DNA from 3 places in the Vibrio sp. 10N.261.51.F12 genome. Region 3 is predicted to be linked to each of the others. Evidence: predicted binding sites of a transcription regulator. Region 3 holds the regulator's gene; each other region holds the start of a gene.
What was found. Region 3 encodes CRP, which controls carbon source genes, mostly activating them, when cyclic AMP is high. Its sites were predicted from a motif close to TGTGANNNNNNTCACA; they were not measured.

Region 1 (8,260 bases), on a different contig from region 3:
TAAAGGTGACCTAGAAGCCGTTCTTGAGCTCTCAGCGAACGAAAAAGCATACAGCTTTAAAGCCGCTAAGCACCCAGCACTTCATCCAGGTCAAACTGCGGCGATCGTTGTAGACGCTGGTCTCGAAACTGAGAAAGAAGTGGGTATCATTGGTACTGTTCACCCAGAACTAGAGCGTAAGTTTGGGCTTAACGGCCGTACTATCGTATTCGAAATCGAATGGGCAGCTATTAACACTCGCGTGCTTCCAGAAGCCGTCGCAGTATCTAAGTTCCCTGCAAACCGTCGTGATATCGCACTGGTTGTCGATGAAGCTGTTGCTTCTGGCGACATCGTTGAAGCGTGTATCGCTGCTGGTGGTGAGTTCTTAACAGACGCTAAGCTATTCGACGTATACGTTGGTAAAGGTGTAGAAGAAGGTAAGAAGAGCCTAGCTATCGCACTTAGCCTACAGTCTGTAGAGCGCACACTTGAAGATGCAGACATCGCTGGATCAGTCGATGCTATCGTCGCCTCTGTTGCTGATAAGTTCAGCGCGGTATTACGCGACTAATCTGACGTTCCAATGATAAGACTAAGGCGAGCGATATGAAGCTCGCCTTTTTTGTATCTAAAAGAAATAATCAACCTGAAATTCTAGTCTGCAACCGGATATTTTGTCCAGTTCCAGAGTGGGAATTAAACGTGTTTCATATCCAATATTTAGCCGCAACTCTCTGTTTTTGCTTGTTATTTCTGTAAAAAATGTGTGCTGGATTAAGGTTTTTGTATTTAGTGGAGTATCTCTTTTATTCTTTTTTAATGGGTTTTAATGGTGTTTAATGTTGGTTTTTTTGTTTATTTGCCTTTATATTGGATGATTGTATCGAAATAGGGGTAAGTGCTTGGTTGTGTAAGATAAAATCCTGACATTTCCATGAAATAAAAAAGTTGGCGAAAATCATAAGGTTGACTTACACTTTTCACAGTTAGGCTGTTATGTTGTTGATTGGTCGAACTAAATATGTGTTGTTGCGTTCGTAACAGCTAGGTATGAAATAGCTTTGAGGGGAGTTTTATGGCGCTCACAAAAGCCGATTTGGCTGAGAACCTGTTTGAGAAACTCGGGTTTAGTAAACGGGATGCCAAGGAAACGGTAGAAGTATTTTTTGAAGAAGTCAGAAAATCACTCGAAAATGGCGAGCAGGTAAAGCTGTCTGGTTTCGGTAATTTTGATCTTCGAGACAAAAACGAACGTCCAGGTCGCAACCCTAAGACTGGAGAAGATATCCCTATCTCCGCTAGACGTGTCGTGACGTTTCGTCCAGGACAAAAACTGAAGGCTCGTGTTGAAAACATCAAACTAGATTAATATTTGATTGTTACGAAAAGACCACGCAATGCGTGGTCTTTTTGTTTCTGGTAATGATGTTATCACTGTCATTAAGCGTAATTACGCGGCTTGAATATGCGTAGTGATATAAGGTTGCCATGCATTTTGATACAGCTCCATGGATTGGCGGCGTAGGCTAGTAATTTGAGCCGTTTCAATGTCGTTCAAAGAACGATTGTGTGTAGCTGCATTTCGCTCAATACCTTGAATAATTTCATAAAGGTCATGTTCTGGTCCGTTCTTAACATCTGCAATGGCTTTTAAGTGCAGCTGAACCTCCGCGACAATACCCGTTTTAGGAAGTTGTACTAAAAGATTAAGGTCTCTATAGCCGGATGGGTTAGGGGACTTAAATCGATTCTTCACTCTAACGACCTTAGCCTCTCGGCTGAGGGCTTCAAACGCACTGACCAATGAAGATACATCATTTGCGACGATGGTCGCTCGAGCCAAATCGGTAATTTGGTTTACTTCACCGTTTAACTCAGTATTGATTTTTTCCAGAGCGCGCTCAGACGATTTAACACCTGAAAATTGTGCGTCAGTTTGAGTCAGTAATGCTGTGCTTTTACACAACGATTCTAACTCATGTTGAGCCTGATGGGCTTTGCTGTACAACACATCAAAATCCGCATGCGGTTGCGCGACATCGGTATCGACAGGGTTAATACCATAAAGGCCACTGAGACTATGTTTAAAGTTCGATGGACTTATTTGGTTTTGTTCTTGGTTCCCTTTTGTCTGGTTAGAGTTGGATTCATCAAGCGGAGCCGCAAATGCTGGTGCGCGGCTGAGTACCAACAGCGTTAGTGCTGCGGCACGGAAAAACATGCTCATGCTCTCTCCTGGTTACGTTACAAAAACGGTGTAAAAAAAGTGCTATAACGTTTGCAGTAGTGCTAACTATGATATGGGGACAGTTATTTGGTTACCAAGTCAGTTGTTAAGGTCTTTAAGCAAATTGTGATGCCTGTCTCATAGAAATAATACCCCAGCTAGACATGACTTTTTGTCCTCAATCTGTAAACTCTACGTTAACCATTATCCACACCTGAAATGAATCTAAAATGAACGACTTTGAGCTTTGGCACAATAAATGGGCAGCAAACAAAATTGGTTTTCATCTTGAGGATGTGAACCCACTTTTGATAGAACATTGGCCAGCATTAGAACCGACCCGTGAGCAATCTGTATTTGTGCCATTGTGCGGTAAGTCAGAAGATTTGGTTTGGTTGGCGCAGCGTCACGATAACGTACAAGGAGTTGAGTTAAGTCAAATAGCGGTCCGCTCTTTTTTTGCGGAACACTTTTATACGCCACTCGTCACAACACTTAACCATCAATTTGAGCTGTATCAGTTTGATGAGCTTAATATTTATGTCGGGGATTTTTTTACAGCGCCAATAGAAAGTGTTGATTTGATTTACGATCGGGCGGCGTTAATTGCCATGCCTGCGGATATGCGCTTGCTTTACATCGATAAACTCAAGCAGGTGCTTAAACCGGGCGGTCGGATTTTGCTGGTGACTTTGGATTATATTCAAGACGAAATGGCTGGACCGCCATATAGCGTGCCGCAACTAGAAATCGAAAACTATTTCGATAACGGTTTTCGTGTGACGCGTTTAGCAAGAGACGAAGCGGATAGTGAACACCGAAGGATTAAGCAAGGGCTGAGTCATTTCTGTGAGGATGTGTGGCTAATTGAGTCGTTAAAATAGTCTGATCAGTGGTTAGTTTGGATATGATAACGAGAGATAGCGGCTATTTGGGCTACTATCTCTCTGCATTCATGTTTCAGGTTGGTGGAAAGCAGCGGGGGCGACAATCGTACAGTATGTAACAACCGTGCATACCGCTAATTAGGTTAGTAAACCACTTTCACGTGCTTCGCACTGTCAATCGCATCATCGATAGCGCTTTCAATCGACTTACGGCGAGTCAGAGAAACGCCTAGTCGGCGTCGACCATCAATATCAGGCTTACCAAATAAACGAACTTGTGTTTGAGGCATTGAAACCGCCTCAGATACACCGGTAAAACGAATGTTATCTGATGTGCCTTGCCCAAGAATTACTGCAGAAGCCGATGGGCCATACTGTGCGATGTGATTGATAGGCATGCCTGTGAATGCGCGCACATGAAGTGCAAACTCTGACATTTCTTGTGAAATGAGCGTCACTAAGCCAGTGTCATGAGGGCGAGGAGAGACTTCGTTAAAAATGACTTTATCTCCCTTTACAAATAATTCAACACCAAACAAACCATAACCACCAAGCGCATTAACCACTTGTTCAGCGGTATATTCAGCGGCTTTAGTCGCGTTTTCAGACATCACTTGTGGTTGCCACGATTCACGATAATCACCATCTTCTTGACGGTGCCCAATAGGCGCACAAAAAGACACACCGTCCACGGCACGGACAGTGAGTAGAGTGATCTCATAATCAAAATCGATGAAACCTTCTACGATGACACGTCCTGCACCAGTGCGTCCACCTTCTTGGGCATACGTCCAGGCGTTATCGATATCGTCTTGATTTTTAATGATACTCTGGCCTTTGCCTGAAGAACTCATTACGGGTTTTACGACGCAAGGGATACCAACGTATTCTACGGCGCTTACGAAGTCTTCGTAGCTGTCGGCAAAGCGATAAGGAGAGGTATTAAGGCCAAGTTCTTCTGCGGCAAGTCGACGAATACCTTCGCGGTTCATCGTCAACTTGGTGGCGTTTGCCGTTGGCACAACATTTAGCCCTTGAGCTTCAAGTTCCACCAGCTTTTCTGTGGCGATAGCTTCAATTTCTGGGACGACAAAATCAGGTTTTTCTTTTGTGATGATCGCTTCAAGTGCATCACCGTCTAGCATGTCGAGTACATAGCTGCGATGAGCAACTTGCATGGCTGGTGCGTTAGGATATCGATCGCACGCAATGACCTCTAATCCGAGACGCTGACATTCAATAGCGACTTCTTTACCAAGCTCGCCTGAGCCCAGTAATAACACTCGGGTAGCATTTTCACTCGTTGCAGTACCAAACATATTAGATCCTTGTGTATAAATCAGGAAAATTCCGGTGAATAATACTGATTTATACAGAAAAAGCAATCGTTTGCGCGCGTGTTTTATGCCGTAATTAAGAGAATCACTTTGAGTTGGGAAGGTAGACGTGCTTCAGCTTGGAAGCACGTTATTTATTGCTTAAATAGTAGCGTATTCGACCTGAATGTCTGGATTAATGGCTTCTAGCGTAGCTTGAGTGTCTGCTAGGTGGCTAATTTTGCCGTCAGCCATCTCAACCAAAGCAACGAGACTAATATCATTCAACGATTGTTTCGCCAATAATAGCTGAGCAAGTGCAACCTGTAGCGGCGGTAAACTAGGGTTAAACGCCGCATTTTCGGCATAAGCACCTTGAAATAAACGACCATCGTTCATCTTGATAGCAACGCCGCTAAGATTATTAGTATAAGGTGCATGGCTACGGTTCAAAGCGTCAACGGCTTGCTTCATTAACAGACTGACATTGCTAATATCTTTACCGTGAGAAAGAGGCGTCATTAAACCATCGGTGATCCCTAAGTCCCCAGGACCAAATGCTTCTGGTAAGTATTGCTGTAATGTCATTTCGTCGCGTTCAGGCAGCTGAACGACGAGCTGTTGGGCGGTGGTCAATTCATTCATAAATTGGCGGCAGTGCCCACAAGGACTGAAGTTAATGGTGATGTCTTTGACGCCTTGCTCACCTTTCATCCAAGCGTGACTTATCGCCGATTGCTCTGCGTGAACCGTTTGACCGAGCTGAGCACCAAGGAACTCCATATTGGCACCAAAATAGAGCTTACCAGACGTCCCTCGAACAATTGCACCAACAAAGAACTCAGAAATAGGGGCATAGGAATATGCCGCTGCAAAAGGGAGCAACGCCAGGCGCAGCTCATTATCGGCTAGCCCTGAAAGAGAAAGCAGCGTTTCAAATTGGCTAGGGCTAAGCGTCGCATCGAATTGTTCATGGGTGACAATAGGTTCTAAGTACTGCTTAATGATTGCTGGCGCTTCATTGAGTACAGAGTCAAAACGATCTGTCATTCGTGTTCCCTTTAATTTCTATAAGTGTTTTTATTTATTCTATGTAACTTTATCATCACTTATATCGATCTGCATCACAATTAATGGTGCAACAATGATTCATTTTGCATAATTAGAGTGATGTCACGCAATGCTCGTTTGTTGGTGCGTCAAGATGCGCAGCAACGATCTAGCAAGATACCTAGCTCAACCAGAACAGTAACTGAGCCAAAATCGGAACTGCGCTCAGATAGTGAGGTAATCACAATACTCGCTTAGCCCAAAACGTGATTTAACCAGAGAGCGAAGGCAAAAAACGAAGGTGCTAACACTGAGGTTATGATCCCACAAATAACCAAGGCCAATGAACTAAATGCGGCATCTCTTGGATCTTTTTCGGCGCATGTTGCGGTTCCAAGTGCGTGGGAAACGGTGCCCATAGTCAGACCTTTTGCAATCGGGTGTGTGACGCCGAGCAATTGATATAAAGGGTAAGCTAAGATCGCACCAAATAAGCCGACCAATAAAACAAGTATTGCGGCGATCGCAGGCTCACCACCTAAATGACTTGAGACTTCCATTGCGATTGGTGTAGTAACGGATTTACCTAATAAGCTCGCGACTAATTGCATGTCAGCACCTAGCCAAACCGCAATAACGGACGCGGTAAACATAGAGCCTACACTGCCTACCCCACAAGCTAAGATAATGATGCGCCAATTTGCGCGAATTTGTGGCAGTTGTTCATATAAAGGGTAGGCTAGGGCAACCACGGCTGGTTGCAATAGATAACTTATCCATTCGTTGTCTTGATAGTAAGTGTCGAAGGGCACATTAAAAATTAGCAATGTTGGAATAAGGATGGCGATACTTATCAATAATGGATTGAACAGCGGGTTTTTGACTTTTTGTCCAATAAATCGAGCGATAAAGAACACGATAATTGTCGCGAATATCCACATTATTTGTTCCCCTTTTTAAGAAATCTGTCTAAAAATACAGATAGACAAACGAGGACGATCATGGTGCCGCCAACTGCACTTGCAAGGATTGGAAGTGCATTATCGATAAGCGTATCGAAATGGTTCATTAACCCCACGCTAACGGGAACAAACAAAAGGATCATATAGCGTATAAAAGCGTGCGCACCCGGTTGAACGGCTTTGACGGGAAGAATCCCCGTCGCCATTAATGTAAAGAGTAACAGCATGCCGAAAACACTGCCTGGGATAGAGACATCGAGCAGGCTTTGGATCGTATTACCGGCAAACAAAGCGGCAAAAATTAGGGCAAAAGATAAGATGTAGTGAAGCACAGTTTTTATCATGACATTCTCTTCGACGGCGCTGGGCAAACAACAAATCATGTTATGCCCAATTTGAAAGTGGAAATGAATGAGTTGTAAAGGCTAACGTAAACGCTCTGGTAGCAATAGTTTTCCCTTCTGACTCATGTTTAGCAAGAAGGGAAGGACGCTCAAGACGTTAATTTTTCAACGTAGCGGTACACCGATTTCAATACGGTGAGTTTCTTCTCATCAGATTCGTTTTCCATCACCAGATTTTCTAGGTTGAACATATATTTTTCGATCCGACTCTCGAAAAATTCTCGACAGTGGCCGGCCCACTTTTGTTGCTCGGCTTCATCAAGCGTCCAAGGATAATGTCGAGCGCGATACCTAAACAGTAAAGGTTCAATTCTTGTATCACTAAAGCTGATGTCCAGCGCTGAAAGGTTGTTAGGGTCGGTCTCTAGAATAATATCCATCGCTGCGCGATCGGACGGCGAGAAAAACTGGCTATAAAGCTGAGTATCAACGTCGTTATCATTATCAAATTCGCGTTCGATATTGTACAAGCCAATCAATTTTTCTCGAATCTCAGGGTTCTTTTTGAGCAGAGCCAAGTTTGCTAAGCATTGTTGGCGGTCGATGCCGATTGCTTCTGCGTTGTCTGCGGTCAGTGTTTTAGCTGGGGCTAAGATTGGACATTTATTTAAATGGATTAATTTCAGTGGTACTGGAAGTTCATCTGGGGCAAGGTCGTCCCGTTTCGTGTAGAGGCGAGTATGTAACTCTTCTACTGTTAAATCTAAGATAGGTTGTGGATCTTTTGCTAAATCAGCCACAATAACAGCGTTTTGATTGGTTGGGTGCCAAGCAATAGGCACAACCCAACTGGTGTATTGACATTCGCGTCCAAGCATACCTGAGACATGCATAAGCGGAGTCATGTTAACAATATCAACCAGTTCATTTAGTTTACGTTTCTGGCGCATCGAGTAAAAATAATCAAACAGTTTTGGTTGCGCCGCTTTCACTTTTTTGGCGAGTTCAATGGTTGCGATGACGTCAGCCATTGCGTCATGAGCATTCGCATGTTCAATGCCGTTAGCGATGGAGAGGTGCTCTAGTTTAAAACTGGTAAATCCATCAGCATTCTCAGGCCACTCAATCCCTTGCGGGCGCAGCGCATGACACGTTCGCATCAAATCTAATAAGTCCCAACGCGAATTGCCGTTCTTCCAGCTCCACGCGTAAGGATCGATAAAGTTGCGATAGCAGGTATAACGTGTGACTTCATCATCGAAGCGAATGCTGTTGTAGCCCAGGTTCGTCGTATTTGGTGTCGCCAATTCTTGATGGATCTTTTTGATGAACTCAGGTTCAGGTAATCCCTTTTCAATGCAGATTTGTGGTGTTATACCGGTGATCAACGCTGCTTCTGGAGAGGGGAGATAATCAGAAGGGGGCTGACAGTAAATGACTAAGGGTTCGCCTATGATATTGAAATCCATATCGGTTCTAACACCAGCGAATT
Region 2 (8,260 bases), on a different contig from region 3:
CTCTGATTCCATTCGGTCTTCACCACGTTTGGAACGTACCATTCTTCTTCGAAGCAGGTACTTGTATCAATGCAGCTGGCGAAACTCAAAACGGTGTTCTGACTTGTTACCTAGTTGCGGATGACGCTTCTCGTGCAGCAGGCAACGGCTTTGGTCAGCTAGCTGGCGGTTACATGTTCAAGATGTTCGGTCTACCAGCAGCGGCGATTGCTATTGCACATTGTGCTAAGCCTGAAAACCGTGCGAAAGTAATGGGTATCATGGCTTCTGCAGCATTGACTTCATTCCTGACGGGTATCACTGAACCAATCGAATTCTCTTTCCTATTCGTTGCTCCAGTATTGTACGCAATTCACGCTCTTCTAGCGGGTTCTGCATACGTTGTTGCTAACATGCTTGGTTTTGTACACGGTACATCGTTCTCACACGGCCTAATCGACTTCCTAGTACTTTCTGGTAATGCTCAGAAGATGGGGCTGATGGTAGGTGTTGGTCTTTGTTACGCAGCTATCTACTACTTTGTATTCCGCACTGTTATCACAGCGATGGACCTTAAAACTCCAGGCCGTGAAGACGAGTCAGAAGATGAAGTAACAGTTCAGTCTGGTACAGAAATGGCGGGTGAGTTGGTTGCAGCATTTGGCGGCAAAGCAAACATCACGGGTTTAGACGCTTGTATTACTCGTCTACGTGTTGCAGTAGCAGATGTAGAAAAAGTAGACCAAGATAAACTTAAAAAGCTAGGCGCAGCAGGTGTTGTTGTTGTTGCTGGTGGTGTACAAGCTATCTTCGGTACAAAATCTGATAACCTTAAAACAGATATGGATGAGTGGATTCGTAACCACGGTTAATATCTGATGAGTTAACTCATAATCTAAAAGGGAAGCGGATGCTTCCCTTTTTTGATCTCGCTTGAAAGCTTTCTTGTCTCTTTCCTTTCCATGACATAACAACCACGCCATTCACTAAAATCTCTGCAATTTTGTCGTATCCAATATTAGCGCTCGTTATATAGAAGAGTCATGAACCATGCAGGGAACCTATACATGAAATCAAATACTATTCAATGCATCACTTTTTTAAGTTTGATGCTCTTTTCTTCAGTGACGCTAGCGGCGGCTAATACTGCAGGTGGTGAAGAAGAGTGGCAGATTGTAGAAGAAGGTAGCACAACAAGCTCGGCAGCCGCCCCAGCGCCGGCTAAGGCATCAACGAGTACTCGTTCATCGAATAATACTCAATCGGCGAATAAGCCACGCAGTTCGAGCCGCAGTAGTGGCAATAGCTCTGGCGGTTTTAAAATCGGTATGGGTTTAGATCAAGGATTGAGTGTGGTTGGCCAGATTAATAACACGGTTAACTTTGCAATAGGGAATGACGGTATTGCGGCAGATTACATTTTTAATCGTGGGCGTTTTGGTGGGGATGTTCCGTTTACGTGGTTTGCTGGTGTTGGTGGTCAGATTAAGCGCTCTGATAATTTTGGCCCAAGGATTGCTCTTGGGGTGGAATTGGATATCTCGAATGGTTGGGATGCGTACGCGCAACTTACGCCAAACATGATGTTCCACAAAAGCGACCTGAAATTGGGCATCGGCGCGGGTATCGGTATTCGTTACAGCTTTTAAGCACCTCACTTTTTCTGACGAATTAGTCCCAAGAAAAAAGCCAGCATCAAATGCTGGCTTTTTCTATTTTAGTTGTTTTTACTTGTGGTTCTTGTCCATGGCTTTTTTGATACAGTAAGACGCGCCGCCCCATGTAATGCCTAAACCCAAAACCATCATTATAATCGCACTTGTTGTCATATTAAGCGTCCTTTTTACTTGTTATATTTATCGCAACACCAACGACGACGAGTAGACCCATTAGTCCCCAGCCTAGCAGCATCAAATCAAACTGAGCGTAACCGCCATAGCCTTCGGTGATCAGTGTTTGGAATTTAGTGGCGACGATAACCGCGAGGATAATCGGTGTGATAAAGCGTAAGCAGATATCGAACCAAGCGCCGATAGTGAAATCAGACACTTTATTGACGTAATCGCGCACATCAGCAATTTTTAGCAACCAAGCCATCAGAATAATCTCAATGAAGCAACTGACAACGATACCGACGTTGTTGGCGAAGTGGTCAACAAGATCAAGCAAGAGTAGACCGCCATTAGTTGCGAACGCCATCGAAATCACTAGACCCGATCCGCAAATAATGGTCGCGGCTTTCTTACGTGTCCAGTTCAGCTTATCAATCACGGCTGAAGTCACTGCTTCCATAATGGAAATGTGTGAGCTTAGACCTGCAATCACAAGTGCGAAGAAAAATAGTGGTCCCAAAATGTAAGGCGCTGGCAGCAAGTTGATTGCCGCTGGCAGCGTTACAAATGCTAAACCTACGCCCGCCGTGACGACTTCGGTAAGGGGTTTGCCTTGTTCCTGAGCCATGTAACCCAGAACAGAGAAAATCATAATACCGGCAAGAATTGAAAAACCACAGTTAATCAATACGGTCATGAAGGCGTTATTGGTAATATCCGATTTCTCAGGTAGGTAGCTCGAGTAAGCTAGCATGATAGCGAAACCAATACTTAGAGTGAAAAAGATCTGACCGTAAGCTGCCGCCCACACTTTCATATCTAATATCTTGGAGAAATCAGGTTCGAATAGATAGTTGATTCCGTTAAGAGCACCTGGAAGGAATACCATGCGTCCGATAAGTAGCAAAACCATGACAAATAGCACAGGCATCATGATTTTTGCTGCGCGTTCTATACCTGCTTTTACACCACCGGCAATGGCTGAATAGGTGATACCCCAAGCAAGAAGCATCGCTCCGGCGATTTTCCACTGAATCGACCCTAGACTAGTCGGTGAATTGTCACCAAGTTGTAGGTATTCGCTGAAGAAAAATGCATTAGTGTCTGTGCCCCAGCTTTGGGTGAATGACATGCCGAAATAAGAGATAGCCCAACCGATTACCGCGACATAATAGACAGCGATTGTGGCCGCTACCCCTACCTGAAACCAACCAAGCCATTCAAATTTAGAATTTATTTTACTCAGTGTTTTAGGCGCTGAGCCGCGATATTTTTGTCCCATACTGAATTCAAGAATCATGAAAGGGATACCAGCGGTAATCATGGCGAATAGATAAGGAATAAAGAAAGCTCCGCCGCCATTCTCATAAGCCATGTAAGGGAATCGCCAGATGTTACCAAGTCCGATTGCTGATCCTACTGCGGCTAGAATGAATCCAGCTCGAGATCCCCATTGTTCGCGCTTCATAGTTAACTCCTTTTATACATTGTCTGCGACATAAAATGCTATTCAATGAATAGAGTGCTATACCAATAATTGAATGACTATTTACTTGGTAAGCATAATGTTCGATTGTGTAATGTGAAATTTATGGTTTTTAATTCTGTTTTAAGTTGTAAAGCACGCCGATTCCACCTGAATTATTAAACCACCAGTGGTCAATACTGAAACTTTCGACTATGCATTAAAATAAGGTTACCCATCTTATAGTTGATTAGCAATAGATTACGTCTGGGTAGGCTTACTTGCTGTTTGGCGGTAAACACTCATTTTTATCTAATTTATGGTTTAATTAACTTAATGTGAGGTGTGTTGCAATTATAAGTGATGAGGTAGAGTTTAAAGTTAGTCTAAACAACTTTTAGGTTTTTTAGATGGAGTCACTAAATAATGTGCTACTCACCAATATAAATTCCGGGAGGAAGTCGTGGATAGAGGTTGGCACTAAAATTTTGCTGAAATGCCAATATTTGTTTGGAATTGGTTCATCCACTGGGTATTGAAACCGATGAGGCAGCTGGCCTCTGTTGTCGGTAAGTTGCATACGGATACCGTTTCGTTGTCGACAACAGTGCCTTGCCAGCGTGCTTGTCCATTGATAAATAAACGCTGAGTGAGTTGATATTCCACGCCACCGTAAATACTGGCTGCAAAACCTGTTTGAGAGCGAGTCCATTGTGCTGATATATGAGAGGCGCCGATCCCAGCGCCGATATAAGTGATGGTTTTGTTTGCAACAAGGTATTCAGCGCTACTCTGAAATTGAAGGTATTGTATTGTTGTCTCAAGATTTAGGGTATCAAGTGACGAATTTTGGTGAGAATAAAATAGTCCCATTCGACCATTTTTTACCGGAAATTCGATCGCTAAAGCGAGGTGAGTTGAAGCTGATATATCATATTTATTGTTATTTTCGTCCTCAGCGGTCCCCCCAACACTGGTTCCAATAAACGGAGTTAAAATGACACTAGCAAATACAGGATAAGGAAGAATTAAAACAAAAATAAACCGAAATGATTGCAGAATGAGCGATACCATGACATGTCCTTACCGTTGCTGCTATTGGAGCTTGATTGGCTAGCTGTATGAATCAAATTGTACTAACGTTTAAACATAGTGTGACACTAACATCATAATTTTGAAGTTGTTATTTCTGCAATGCCATAGTGTGTCACAATAGTAAATGTAATGTTACATTCTGGAGGTTGTATGGAATTTGATATGAAAATGGCGCTGGGGATTGTTACGGTCGCATTAGGCATTATTTTTGCCTTTGGTTTTACTGCAATTCTGGCCGCTTAATTATAACGATGAAGAATACCGGTGTGGTAACGGATACCCATGCTGCTTGCGATGTCGCGCGTCTTGCCCAATATGTAGCAGGAAAAACAGCGCTGGTTGCGCAAGGTGGTGGACAGCGTGGGATCTTTACCTCAGGGGTGCTCGACTCTTTTTTATTGTCTAATTTTGATCCCTTTGATGAATTTTATGGTACTTCCGCAGGTGCCTTAAACTTGTGTGCATACCTGTCTCGTCAACCTGGATTAGGCCGATCATTTCTTCTGGATCTGACTACGGATCCAAAATTTTTTAATGTATTTAGTTTCATTCGGAAAAAGCAGTCTCTCAATTTGGAGTGGGCACTCGATCAGTTATGTGAGTATCCCTACAAACTCGATATTGATATGGGACGCAGAGTCATTGGTGAGCGGCGTGCTTATGCCGCGGTCACCGATGCCTCTACGCTTAAAGACCATTATTTGCCTATGCTGAAGCAAGACTGGTATTCCGTCATGATGGCAACGAGCGCTATCCCTAATCTCTTTGAAGGCACCGTGGCGATTGATGGACAAGAGTTTATTGATGGGGGAGTATCGGCATCGATCCCAGTGCAAGAGGCATGGCGGCAAGAAAACCGAATGATCGTTGTGATTCGAACAGAGGAAAGTGATAGTGGCGTTGAACCGACTATCGTTGACGAAGAGCGCATCACTGAGTCACCCGCTTGGTTTCGCGAGTCTTTAAACAGTGTGCAACTTCAATGGCAGGATAAACTTGAGCAGTGGTCTAAAGATTGGAATGGTTTTTTTGACCTTCAATTGAGTAAAGCAGTGGCTCAGAAACATTCTCAGCATCTAAATATGATCAATGGTGGGCGCTGGTTGTTTGGTGGCGCTGATATTTATCGGTTAAGTCATCTCTTTGGTGAAAAATTTGATGCAGGCTTGGCTGATATGTTGATGGTGCACTATCAAACTTATTCACTTACCAACACGTTCTTGTCACTTCCACCGGATGACTGCTTTATTGTTCAGATTGCACCAAGTCAACCGTTAAAAACATCGTCGCTAATGAGTGATAAAGATGATATTTTGCATGATTATCAGCTGGGTTTAAAAGCGGGTTTTCGATTTATTGAGCAGTATCAAGGTGTGACTAAAGGTAAGAAAGCCTCTGATTTATTCAGTGATGATCGAATATAATACTAAGCGTGCATTGCGCTTATTAATCGAAGTAAAAAAAGTGGTTCATCAATTGCAATTCTCCTCGTTTTGACCTTGTGAAATGTAGTAAACTTTCATGTTTCTAGTCCCAATGATGGCGTGTAACATGACTTGCACCCCAAAGTTCACCCTATATGCGTGATGTTTGTCACGGCGATTCATTAAACTACTTCACAATTACTTCGCAAAGTAAAAAAATTGCTAGGTTGTTGTTTTTTGGAGTGCAAAATGTACATGGCTCAACCTGGGCATATCGACCATATCAAGCAGGTCAATGCTGGTCGTGTGTATAAATTAATAGACCAATATGGGCCTATTTCGCGTATCGATTTGTCGAAGCTAAGCGGTTTAGCGCCGGCAAGTATTACGAAAATTACGCGAGAACTTATCGCTGCACACCTCATTCATGAAACCGTGGTTCAGGAAGCGATCAGTCGTGGTCGCCCTGCTGTTGGTTTACAGACCAATAATCAAGGTTGGCAATTTTTATCGATGCGTCTCGGACGTGGGTACCTCTCGATTGCTCTTCATGAGTTAGGAGGAGATGTGCTTATCGATACCAAAATAGAAATTCATGAAGTTGATCAAGAAGATGTCGCTGCTCGCCTTCTGTATGAAATTGAGGAGTTTTTTGAAACTTATAACGATCAACTCGATAGAGTCACCAGTATCGCGTTGACGCTCCCGGGATTAGTGAACACTGAGCAAGGCATTGTTTTGCAGATGCCGCATTATAACGTTGCTAACTTTCCGATTGGCTCTGAGATATTTAACGCTACAGGATTGCCTGTCTTCGTAGCCAACGATACGCGTGCCTGGGCGTTAGCTGAAAATCTCTTCGGTCATTCTCAAGATTGTGATAACTCGGTACTCATTTCTATTCACCATGGTGTTGGCGCAGGGATTATTCTCGATGGCCGGGTGCTGCAAGGAAGACATGGTAATATTGGTGAGCTGGGACATATTCAGGTTGATCGTAATGGAATGGAATGCCATTGCGGCAACAAAGGATGCCTGGAAACGGTGGCAAGTTCTCAAGCTATTCGCCGTGAAGTGATACAAAGAATTGCCAATGGAGAAGCGTCGAGTTTGGTTGAGGCGTTAAATGATGATGAAGATGTGAGTGTTGAAGCAATCTGTGAAGCGGCCGCAAATGGTGACCCTTTAGCGGTTAATGTTATTGAAAAATTAGGCGATCACCTCGGATCGGCGATTGCTATTGTGATCAATCTGTTTAACCCTGAAAAAGTATTGATTGGTGGCGTGATTAACCAGGCTAAAGACATCTTGTATCCTGCGATTCAGCGCTGTATTGAGCAGCAAAGCCTTCCTGCTTACACTAAGAATCTCAAAATAGTGGAATCTCGTTTTTATAAACAAGCTACCATGCCTGGAGCTGCACTTGTCAAACAAGCGCTTTATGACGGTGTACTACTTATGAAAGTTATTGAAGGCTAACCACTTTACCGTCTTTGCGATGCATCATAGTTTTCTACCTTTCGTCGCTAAACTTCTTGTCCATGGTGCCAATTACATGAGATAAGAATCTTCGTATGTGTTTTGCCAAGGAAGTCTCATGTCGAGCGTATTAAGTTCAGTTGATCAAAGAACGCAATTGGTGGGAGAAAACAGGTTAGAACTTTTATTGTTCAACCTGAACAGCCGTCAGACTTTTGCTATAAATGTATTCAAGGTAAAGGAAGTGATTAAGCTTCCTGTGCTTACTCAACTTCCCGGCTCTCACCCTAGTATCTGTGGTGTGGCATCACTACGTGGTGTCTCTGTGCCAGTTATTGACCTTCGTCGAGCTGTGGGTTTTCCTAGACCTGCGGAAGGGGGGGACCATAATCTTATTATTACTGAGTATAATCGTACGGTTCAGGGGTTTCTTGTCGGTGAGGTTCGAAACATTGTTAATACAACTTGGACGGAAATTCAACCACCGCCTCGTACGGTTGGACGTGCCAATTATCTCACAGCGATTACCAAAGTTGAACAAGACCAATTAATCGAATTGGTTGAAATTATTGATGTCGAGAAAGTACTTGCTGAGATCATTGATTATGATGTGAGTATCTCAGAAGAGACACTGGATAAGGCCCTCTTGCCTCATCTTGCTGGGAAAAAAATATTAATTGTTGATGATTCATCAACTGCTAGGAGCCAAGTAAAAGGCACTTTATCTCAACTCGGTGTCGAAATTATCGAGTGTTTTGATGGCGCGATGGCCCTTAGATTACTTAAACAGTGGTGCGACGAAGGTATTGATGTTTGCTCCGAACTGTTAATGATGATCACGGATGCAGAAATGCCGGAAATGGACGGATATAAACTTACTCACGAAGTTCGAAGCGACCCGAGAATGAGTCAGTTGTATATTACGCTCAATACTTCTCTTAGCGGTAGCTTCAATGACGCAATGGTTGAGAAAGTTGGTTGTGACC
Region 3 (8,260 bases):
CACTCTCATCAAGTTACTCTCAGGTGAGCTAGCAGCAAAGGGCGGAGACTTCACTTACTCGCAGGGCGTAAAGATTGGCTACTTTGCACAGCATCAGCTTGAAACGCTCCATCCCGAAGAAACGCCACTGCAGCACATGATGCAGATTGCCCCTAATCAGACTGAGCAACAGATCCGTGATTACTTGGGCAGTTTTGGATTTCAGGGTGAAAAAGCACTGGATAAAGTGGCGCCGTTCTCAGGTGGTGAAAAGGCACGCTTGGTATTGGCGTTAGTGGTATGGCAAAAGCCAAACCTATTGCTACTCGATGAACCAACCAACCACCTTGATTTAGACATGCGTCAGGCCCTCACGTTTGCATTGCAAACCTTTGAAGGGGCGATGGTCATTGTCAGTCACGACCGCTACCTACTGCGTGCAACCACTGACGACCTTTATCTTGTTCATGACCGCCAGGTTGCCCCTTTTGATGGCGATCTAACGGACTACTACAAATGGCTAACAGAACAGCAAAAGCTTGAGCGTAAAGAAGCGCAAGCCAGCGAGCCGAGCAAAGCGTCGACAAACAGTGCGGCCGCAAAAAAAGAGCAAAAACGCAAAGAGGCTGAATTCAGAAAGCTGACAGCGCCAATACGCAAAACCATTGATAAACTCGAAAAGCAAATGGATAAGCTAAATACACTCCTCAGTGAAGCAGAAACACAATTATCTGATACCTCACTGTATGAAGCGGAAAACAAAGCTAAACTGACTAAAGTCCTTGCCCAACAATCAACGAGTAAATCGACACTCGAAGACGTAGAGATGGAGTGGATGGGGCTGCATGAAGAGCTAGAAAACATGGAACAGGAAATCAATGAATCATGAGTAATGAGCACGCGCCACTGACCCTCGAACACCTATGGCAATTCAGCCTGCAATACTATGGTGTGCGAGAAGTTAAAGAGGCGTGTCTTGCGATTCAGAACCACTATCATGGCAACGTAAACCTGCTGCTCGCGCTCAAATGGTTAGACGAGCAGCACTGTCATTTCTCTGCTGAAGATTGGCATTTAATACAGGGTTGCTTGGGACGCACTGAGCAGCTTCTCCACCATTTTCGCCACCTCAGGCGGCAGCTCAAAAACAACATCAACGACAGCCTGTACCGCGAGGCCCTAGAGTTTGAGCTTAGCCTAGAAAAGCAGCAGCAATCTGATCTGGTCGACTGCATCAATGCACGCCACATCACCACCAACACAGGGGCGCTGCTCGTCACTAAATACTGCCAGCAACTTGGTGCGGATCACCTTGGTTGTGTATTTGCCAAACCTTTCGCGACCTTCTTCCCCTCTCGCCAGTAATCGCTCCCTGGATAAGTCATACTCGTTTTAATTCTCGTACATTAGCGACTTATTCCTCACTCGGACAAGCAAGTAAACGACATTACCAAATAAACAAGACACACGATGCTGTCAGCATAGCCATGCTCGAATTAAAGCGCTTCCAAGCTATCGGTGTCGATAAGTAGCGGCGAATTATCGTGCCAAAGCCGATCCAAACAGAAGACGTTTGGACTTGAATCAATAAGAAGATCAAACAGATCGCCCCAAGTGAGAACCAATAACTCTCACCGGAAAGCGCAAATGAACTCACTGCAGTGATCGACATCAGCCATGCTTTAGGATTTAAATACTGAAATAAGACCGCTTGAAAGCATGTCATCGGTTTTGCTTGATCATCTTGCGACGAAGTGCTGATCCCAGCCGATAGTATCCGCCACGCTAAGTACAATAAATAACCGCTACCCAGCCATTTGAGTAACGTCTGAACCACAGGGTAATTGGTAAAGATCACCCCTAACCCTGCGCCATTAATCAGTATCAAACTGATCAAGCCAAGCCCGATACCCAGACAATGTGGCAACGTTTTAACATAGCCAAAATTGGCACCCGACGCCGTTAACATCACATTGTTAGGCCCTGGCGTACCTGTCATGACAATCGCAAACAAAGCGACTGACATTATAAACGACCATTCCATGCTGCTTCCTTAATCCAATAGCTTAAATTGTATCGATACAATTTGCCATTTTATGGTTGCATAAATGATAAATTGCCGACAAAATAACCATAACAATGGATTAAACTTGACGCAAAAGGTTTATTGTCACCATGACAATCTCAAGCATTCGTGTAACTAAACAAGATCCGATGCCGATCTATAAACAGATTGCCGATCAGATCAGCGATCAAATCAACAATGGCACACTCTCGAGCAATGAAAAGCTGCCCACCCATCGCTGGCTAGCCGATCAGCTCTCCGTCACCGTGGGTACCATTACTCGCGCTTACGCAGAGGTTGAGCGTCGCGGGCTTGTCGAAGCACGAGTTGGAGCGGGAACGTATGTCACCGACAATGAGAAGCCGAGCTGGTTGTTTGAAGAGCTCCCAGAACACTCAAACGAGTGCAACTTTAGCTACAACATTCCACCGCGGCTCGATCGCAGCGACATGCTCAAGCAGGCCATGCAGCGTATAGGACAATCTTCGCAGCACCTTAATCAACTGATGCTATACCAACCGCCAACTGGTTTGGATGCTCATCGCTCTATCGTGGCAAACTGGTTGAAAGAGCAAGGCATCCTTCTCGATGTCAACAAGCTGCTGTTTAGCTCGGGGGCTCAACACGCCATTCAGATGGTCCTTGATACCTTTACTCGTCCGGGTGATACGGTGTTGGTGGAGCAGTACACCTACCCCGGTGTCATCTCACTTGCAAGGCAAAATCAGCTCACATTAAAAGGGGTTGAAATGGACGATGAAGGGATCACACCGGAGTCGCTCGAGGTATGCTGCAAGCGCTATTCTCCGCGCTTTTTATACCTCACACCCACACTGCAAAATCCAACCACTGCTATCATGTCACCCGCAAGGCGCCAAGCTATCATCGCACTATGCCAAGCCAACAATGTCTATATCATTGAGGATGACATTAACGGCTTGTTACTCGACTCGCCCCCAGCACCACTTGTAAACTCGGCACCAGAAACCGTCATTTATATTGGCGCCTTTTCAAAATGCTTAGCACCAGGGCTTCGTGTCGGCTATCTCAGTGCGCCAGAAAAACTGTACCCACAGCTTGTTCTAACTCTACAAAACCACAGCTGGATGATCAGCCCTTTGCTGATTGCACTCACCTGTGAAATGCTGCTATCTGGCGATGCAGAGCGCAATATCACCGCCATTCATAATGAAATGAGTCAGCGACTGGCCATCACCAAGCGCGTTCTCGGTGCTTTTAACATGCGCTACCAAAACGGTGGTTTTCATGTGTGGTTAACCCTACCTGAGCAGTGGCGACTCAGTGAATTTGTTCAAAAATCGGCAGAATTAGGGGTCATTGTTAAGTCTGGGGAGTTGTTTGCCCCTCCGGGCGGAACGGTCATTCCTGCGGTTCGGCTTTCATTAAGCTCCCCCCAAACGATCGAACAGCTAGAGAGCGGCGTAGAAAAGCTCAATACACTATTATTATCAAACCCAATCAGTGAATTCACATTATGAACACACCGACACTACAACCTTTTATCGCCGCCAAGGGACTCGGTAACCCGCATATTCAAACCTTGATACCTCGATTCATCCGTCGTCGTTCCTTGTTTGACCCCGTGTGGGAAACGCTTGAGACCCCCGATGATGACTTTGTTGAACTGGCATGGAGTGAAGATCCCCACAGTGATAAGGCAAAGCATAAACCGGTCTTTGTCCTCTTTCATGGACTAGAAGGCTGCTTTAATAGCCCGTATGCCAATGGGTTGATGCACGCCTTCGCAAAACAAGGCTGGCTCGCGGTTATGATGCACTTTAGAGGGTGTGGTCCCAATCTAAACCGTCTGGCTCGGGCCTATCATTCTGGTGAAATCGGGGATGCAAGACACTTCATTGAGCTTTTGGATCATCGCTACCCAAATGCCAAAAAGGTAGCCGTAGGCATATCCCTTGGGGGCAATATGTTGACTAACTATCTCGCCCATTATAAGACGGATACTAAGCTCGATAGTGCGACGATTGTTTCTGCCCCTTTAGACCTCGCAGCGTGCTCTAGCCGTATTGAACAAGGTTTTTCCAAACTATATCGACGCTACCTACTCTCTTCGATGAAGAAAAATGCATTATTAAAAACTCACCTACTCAGCGAGGCATTAGGGTTAACCGCCGCTCGAATAAAAGAAATGAAAAGGCTTTATGAATTTGATGATTTAATTACCGCGCCACTTCACGGCTTTAAGGACGCTGATGACTATTACCAACGATGTTCTGCACTACCACGCTTGAACGATATCGTCATCCCTACGCAGTTTATCCACGCTAAAGACGACCCATTTATGAATCATGAGGTGATTCCTGATTATGAGCTGACCCCTCATCTAAGCTATCGTTTACTCGAACAAGGTGGGCACGTCGGCTTTTTATCTGGAAGCTGGCGCAAACCCGTTTTCTGGCTTGAAGAAGTATTGCCAAGTTATTATCGACACCTTGCTGAATAACTCCTGTCGGGCTCATCTCTGATATACTCTCACCATCATAGAAGAGAGAGGTATTTATGATTATCCCATGGCAGCAGATCGCATCGGAAACACTCGATAATTTGATTCAAGAATTTGTATTGCGTGAAGGCACCGATTACGGTGAAAGCGAATACACTCTAGCCGATAAACTTGCACATGTACGAAGCCAACTAGAATCGGGAGAAGCCGTCATTGTCTTTTCTGAATTACACGAAACGGTCGACATCAAGATGCGTAACTCGTTGTAAATATCTCGCCTTTGGCTATGAGGTGCTATAGTAAGCCTCTGCTTATCAGTAAATAGTTGATGGTAGCTATACGTTTACCGTTAACTACATATTTACCGTTAACGATACGTTTGCCGTCAATTATAGATTGAATCGCTCATGATAAGCTCGTGCCCAGATTAAGATAAACCATACATAAACAACATTTCCCAGCTTATCGGGATATGAATACTAAAAATACACAGGAAGTGTTATGTCAGCGAAACACCCTATCATCGCGGTGACAGGCTCCTCAGGAGCTGGAACAACGACAACATCAGAAGCATTTCGCAAGATGTTCAACATGATGAACATCAGACCTGCGTTTATCGAAGGCGATAGCTTCCATCGCTTTACTCGCCCAGAGATGGATGTCGAGATCCGCAAAGCAAAAGAACAGGGTAAGCACATCAGTTACTTTGGCCCTCAAGCCAATGACTTTCCTGCACTTGAAACCTTTTTTAAAAACTACGGACAAAATGGCGTCGGCCAATTTCGTCGCTATCTACATACATTCGACGAAGCGGTCCCATACAATCAAATGCCGGGCACCTTCACGCCTTGGCAAGACTTACCCCAAAACTCTGACGTATTATTTTATGAAGGGTTACATGGTGGTGTTGTTGATGGTGCCATTAATGCCGCTCAGCACGTTGACCTCTTGATTGGCATGGTTCCAATCGTCAACCTGGAGTGGATCCAAAAATTTGTTCGCGATACACGTGACCGTGGACACTCCAGAGAAGCAGTGACCGATTCCATAGTACGGTCAATGGACGACTATCTCAGCTACATCACACCACAATTTTCGCGTACTCATATCAACTTCCAACGCGTCCCCACCGTTGATACGTCGAACCCACTTAATGCGAAGGGAATCCCAAGTCTCGATGAGAGTTTCGTCGTCATTCGCTTAAGGGGCATTAAGAATGTCGATTACCCATATCTACTCTCAATGATTGACGGTTCCTTTATGTCACGTCATAACACCATCGTCGTGCCGGGCGGGAAAATGAGTTTTGCGATGGAATTAATTGTCCGTCCTATACTACAGCAGCTAATAGAAACAGGGAAAATAGGTTAGTTTTTTGCGCCTAAACTTAGATGATTTTTTATACCGTGATCATGTGCACAGTTTTGTATAGGAAAATGGTCTGATGACACGATTAAAATCAAGAAAGTCCGCGCAAAAAAGGATACTATTTCTTTGAAACAGAAGATCGCTTGCGCCATCTTCAAAGTGCTTTTATGCTAGTGAGTCTCAACACAATGGACTTGCTATAATATATGGAAAGCAGCAAGCATACCCTGCAGAGGAAGTAAGAAATATGGTTCTAGGTAAACCTCAAACCGACCCAACGCTAGAGTGGTTCCTTTCACATTGTCATATTCACAAGTACCCTTCAAAAAGCACGCTAATCCATGCGGGCGAGAAGGCTGAAACACTTTACTACATCGTAAAAGGTTCAGTAGCAGTACTTATCAAAGATGAAGAAGGCAAAGAGATGATCTTGTCTTACCTTAACCAAGGTGACTTCATCGGTGAACTAGGCCTATTTGAAGAAGACCAAGAACGTACAGCGTGGGTTCGAGCTAAATCACCTTGTGAAGTGGCTGAGATTTCTTTCAAGAAATTCCGTCAACTTATCCAAGTTAACCCAGATATTCTCATGCGCTTATCTTCTCAGATGGCAAGTCGCCTACAAGTGACAAGCCAGAAAGTTGGTGACCTTGCGTTCCTTGACGTAACTGGTCGTATTGCTCAGACGCTACTTAACCTAGCAAAACAACCTGACGCAATGACGCACCCTGACGGCATGCAAATCAAAATTACTCGTCAAGAAATCGGCCAGATCGTTGGTTGTTCTCGTGAGACAGTAGGACGTATTCTTAAAATGCTGGAAGAGCAGAACCTTATCTCTGCTCATGGTAAGACTATTGTGGTCTACGGCACGCGTTAATATCTAACGTTACTAATAATTAAAAAGCCACCGCAAGGTGGCTTTTTTTATGGCGAAAGGGTGAGTCTATTTATTGATGGGTACTCTCAAAAATTTTATCCGCAGACGCTGCCACAAACCCTTGATAGTAGGTGTTATCATTCATTTTATAGCGCTTAGCAAACTCATAAAAACCTCCAGGCACACGCTTCTCTTCGCCTAAAAACGACACCAATACTTTATCGGCCATGGTCGATGATTGCTCCAGCAATACCTCAGGCGATCCCTTGACCTCACCACCTGATTCATTGATCTCAAAACCGGCCTGGCGCAAATAATGATTCACAGCCACCACGTCTTCAAAGCGCTGCAACTGATTCACACTCACGGTAAAGTGATTCGCACCATAACCATGAGCGGCAAGCCAAGAGGCATACTCACTTTCTTGCGCCAGTGTTTGATAATCTTCGCTGCTCAACGTCCACAGACGCCCACCAAACAGAAAATCTGCCGACGATACGGCCGCACTATCAACTTGATCCACCAGCTTGGTCACAATGGCCTGTAGCTCGGGTGAGCACTGCTCCACACACAGTTCGCTAATAAAAACCTTAGGTAACGTGTGGTCTGCATGCTCTAAATGAATGGCTGACAGCTTTTTAGCTTTGAATTCATACTCGCCTCCTTGCTGGTAACCAAGCTCAAGAAAAGGCTTGGCCAATGTCTCAATACCAACAGGGTCGAGATTAAAGGTGCGCAAGGCAATGTGATCATTAATCAGTGCTTCTTGCTCCTTCAGCAACCCCTGAATTTTCGCGGCGGATGGACACAGGCGCGTCGTATAATCTTGCCACAGTTGCTCAAATAACCATTCAACTTTCATATGTCGCTCCTTAGAGGTCGAGTCCTGGGCTTAAGGTCGCTGGAAGAATCGTTTCGTCTCCCTCCATCGATGCCATCGGATAGGCACAATAGTCTGCGGCATAGAAAGCACTCGGCCTCAGGTTACCGGATGCACCAGGGCCACCAAATGGTGCATCACCGCTCGCGCCCGTCAACTGACGGTTACGATTCACAATACCAGCACGGATATGGTCAACAAAATACAACCACTCGTCGTCATTGGTTGAGATAAGTCCTGCGGATAAACCAAAACGGGTATCATTGGCAAGTTCAACCGCTTGCTCTAGCGTTTCATAGCGTACAAGCTGCAACAACGGGCCAAAATATTCTTCATCCGGTAATACATCAATTGTGGTCGCATCAATCAACCCTGGCGTCACAAATGCTGCCTGTCGCTGCTGTGACTCAACCAAACTCTTGCCGCCTAAGGCTTGCAATGCGGACTGAGCCTGTATGATGTTTTGTGCTGCCTGCATGGATATTTGTGGTCCCATGAAGGGTGCCGGATCGGCAAACGGCTCATCGATACGTATTTTTGCTATCGCGGCGACCAGGGCCTCAACAAGCTGGTCACCTTTATCGCCAAAGGGAACATACAATCGGC

Region 1: a site for CRP is predicted at 5,575-5,590, ahead of cdd (cytidine deaminase). Genes of this name have one in related genera too.
Region 2: a site for CRP is predicted at 5,954-5,969, ahead of AB4405_RS09450 (ROK family protein). Genes of this name have one in related genera too.

Annotation. Positions count from the first base shown of each region.
Region 1 covers NZ_JBFROV010000014.1:8,036-16,295, reverse strand. Annotated here, with positions in the region: gene pheT (phenylalanine--tRNA ligase subunit beta) at 1-553, shown strand, start outside; gene ihfA (integration host factor subunit alpha) at 1,058-1,351, shown strand; gene AB4405_RS07325 (RelA/SpoT domain-containing protein) at 1,433-2,209, opposite strand; gene AB4405_RS07320 (thiopurine S-methyltransferase) at 2,440-3,093, shown strand; gene purT (formate-dependent phosphoribosylglycinamide formyltransferase) at 3,240-4,415, opposite strand; gene cdd (cytidine deaminase) at 4,575-5,462, opposite strand; gene AB4405_RS07305 (CidB/LrgB family autolysis modulator) at 5,717-6,403, opposite strand; gene AB4405_RS07300 (CidA/LrgA family protein) at 6,403-6,768, opposite strand; gene sbcB (exodeoxyribonuclease I) at 6,918-8,260, opposite strand, start outside.
Region 2 covers NZ_JBFROV010000014.1:480,986-489,245, reverse strand. Annotated here, with positions in the region: gene ptsG (PTS glucose transporter subunit IIBC) at 1-851, shown strand, start outside; gene AB4405_RS09480 (hypothetical protein) at 1,047-1,628, shown strand; gene AB4405_RS09475 (MetS family NSS transporter small subunit) at 1,707-1,808, opposite strand; gene AB4405_RS09470 (sodium-dependent transporter) at 1,810-3,279, opposite strand; gene AB4405_RS09465 (outer membrane protein) at 3,757-4,350, opposite strand; gene AB4405_RS09460 (YnhF family membrane protein) at 4,522-4,614, shown strand; gene AB4405_RS09455 (patatin family protein) at 4,623-5,795, shown strand; gene AB4405_RS09450 (ROK family protein) at 6,045-7,274, shown strand; gene AB4405_RS09445 (chemotaxis protein CheV) at 7,393-8,260, shown strand, end outside.
Region 3 covers NZ_JBFROV010000007.1:50,808-59,067, reverse strand. Annotated here, with positions in the region: gene AB4405_RS04285 (ABC transporter ATP-binding protein) at 1-868, shown strand, start outside; gene AB4405_RS04280 (TIGR02444 family protein) at 865-1,344, shown strand; gene AB4405_RS04275 (LysE family translocator) at 1,427-2,023, opposite strand; gene AB4405_RS04270 (PLP-dependent aminotransferase family protein) at 2,155-3,543, shown strand; gene AB4405_RS04265 (hydrolase) at 3,540-4,526, shown strand; gene AB4405_RS04260 (YheU family protein) at 4,583-4,795, shown strand; gene AB4405_RS04255 (phosphoribulokinase) at 5,028-5,897, shown strand; gene crp (cAMP-activated global transcriptional regulator CRP) at 6,142-6,774, shown strand; gene AB4405_RS04245 (DUF1338 domain-containing protein) at 6,845-7,636, opposite strand; gene astD (succinylglutamate-semialdehyde dehydrogenase) at 7,647-8,260, opposite strand, start outside.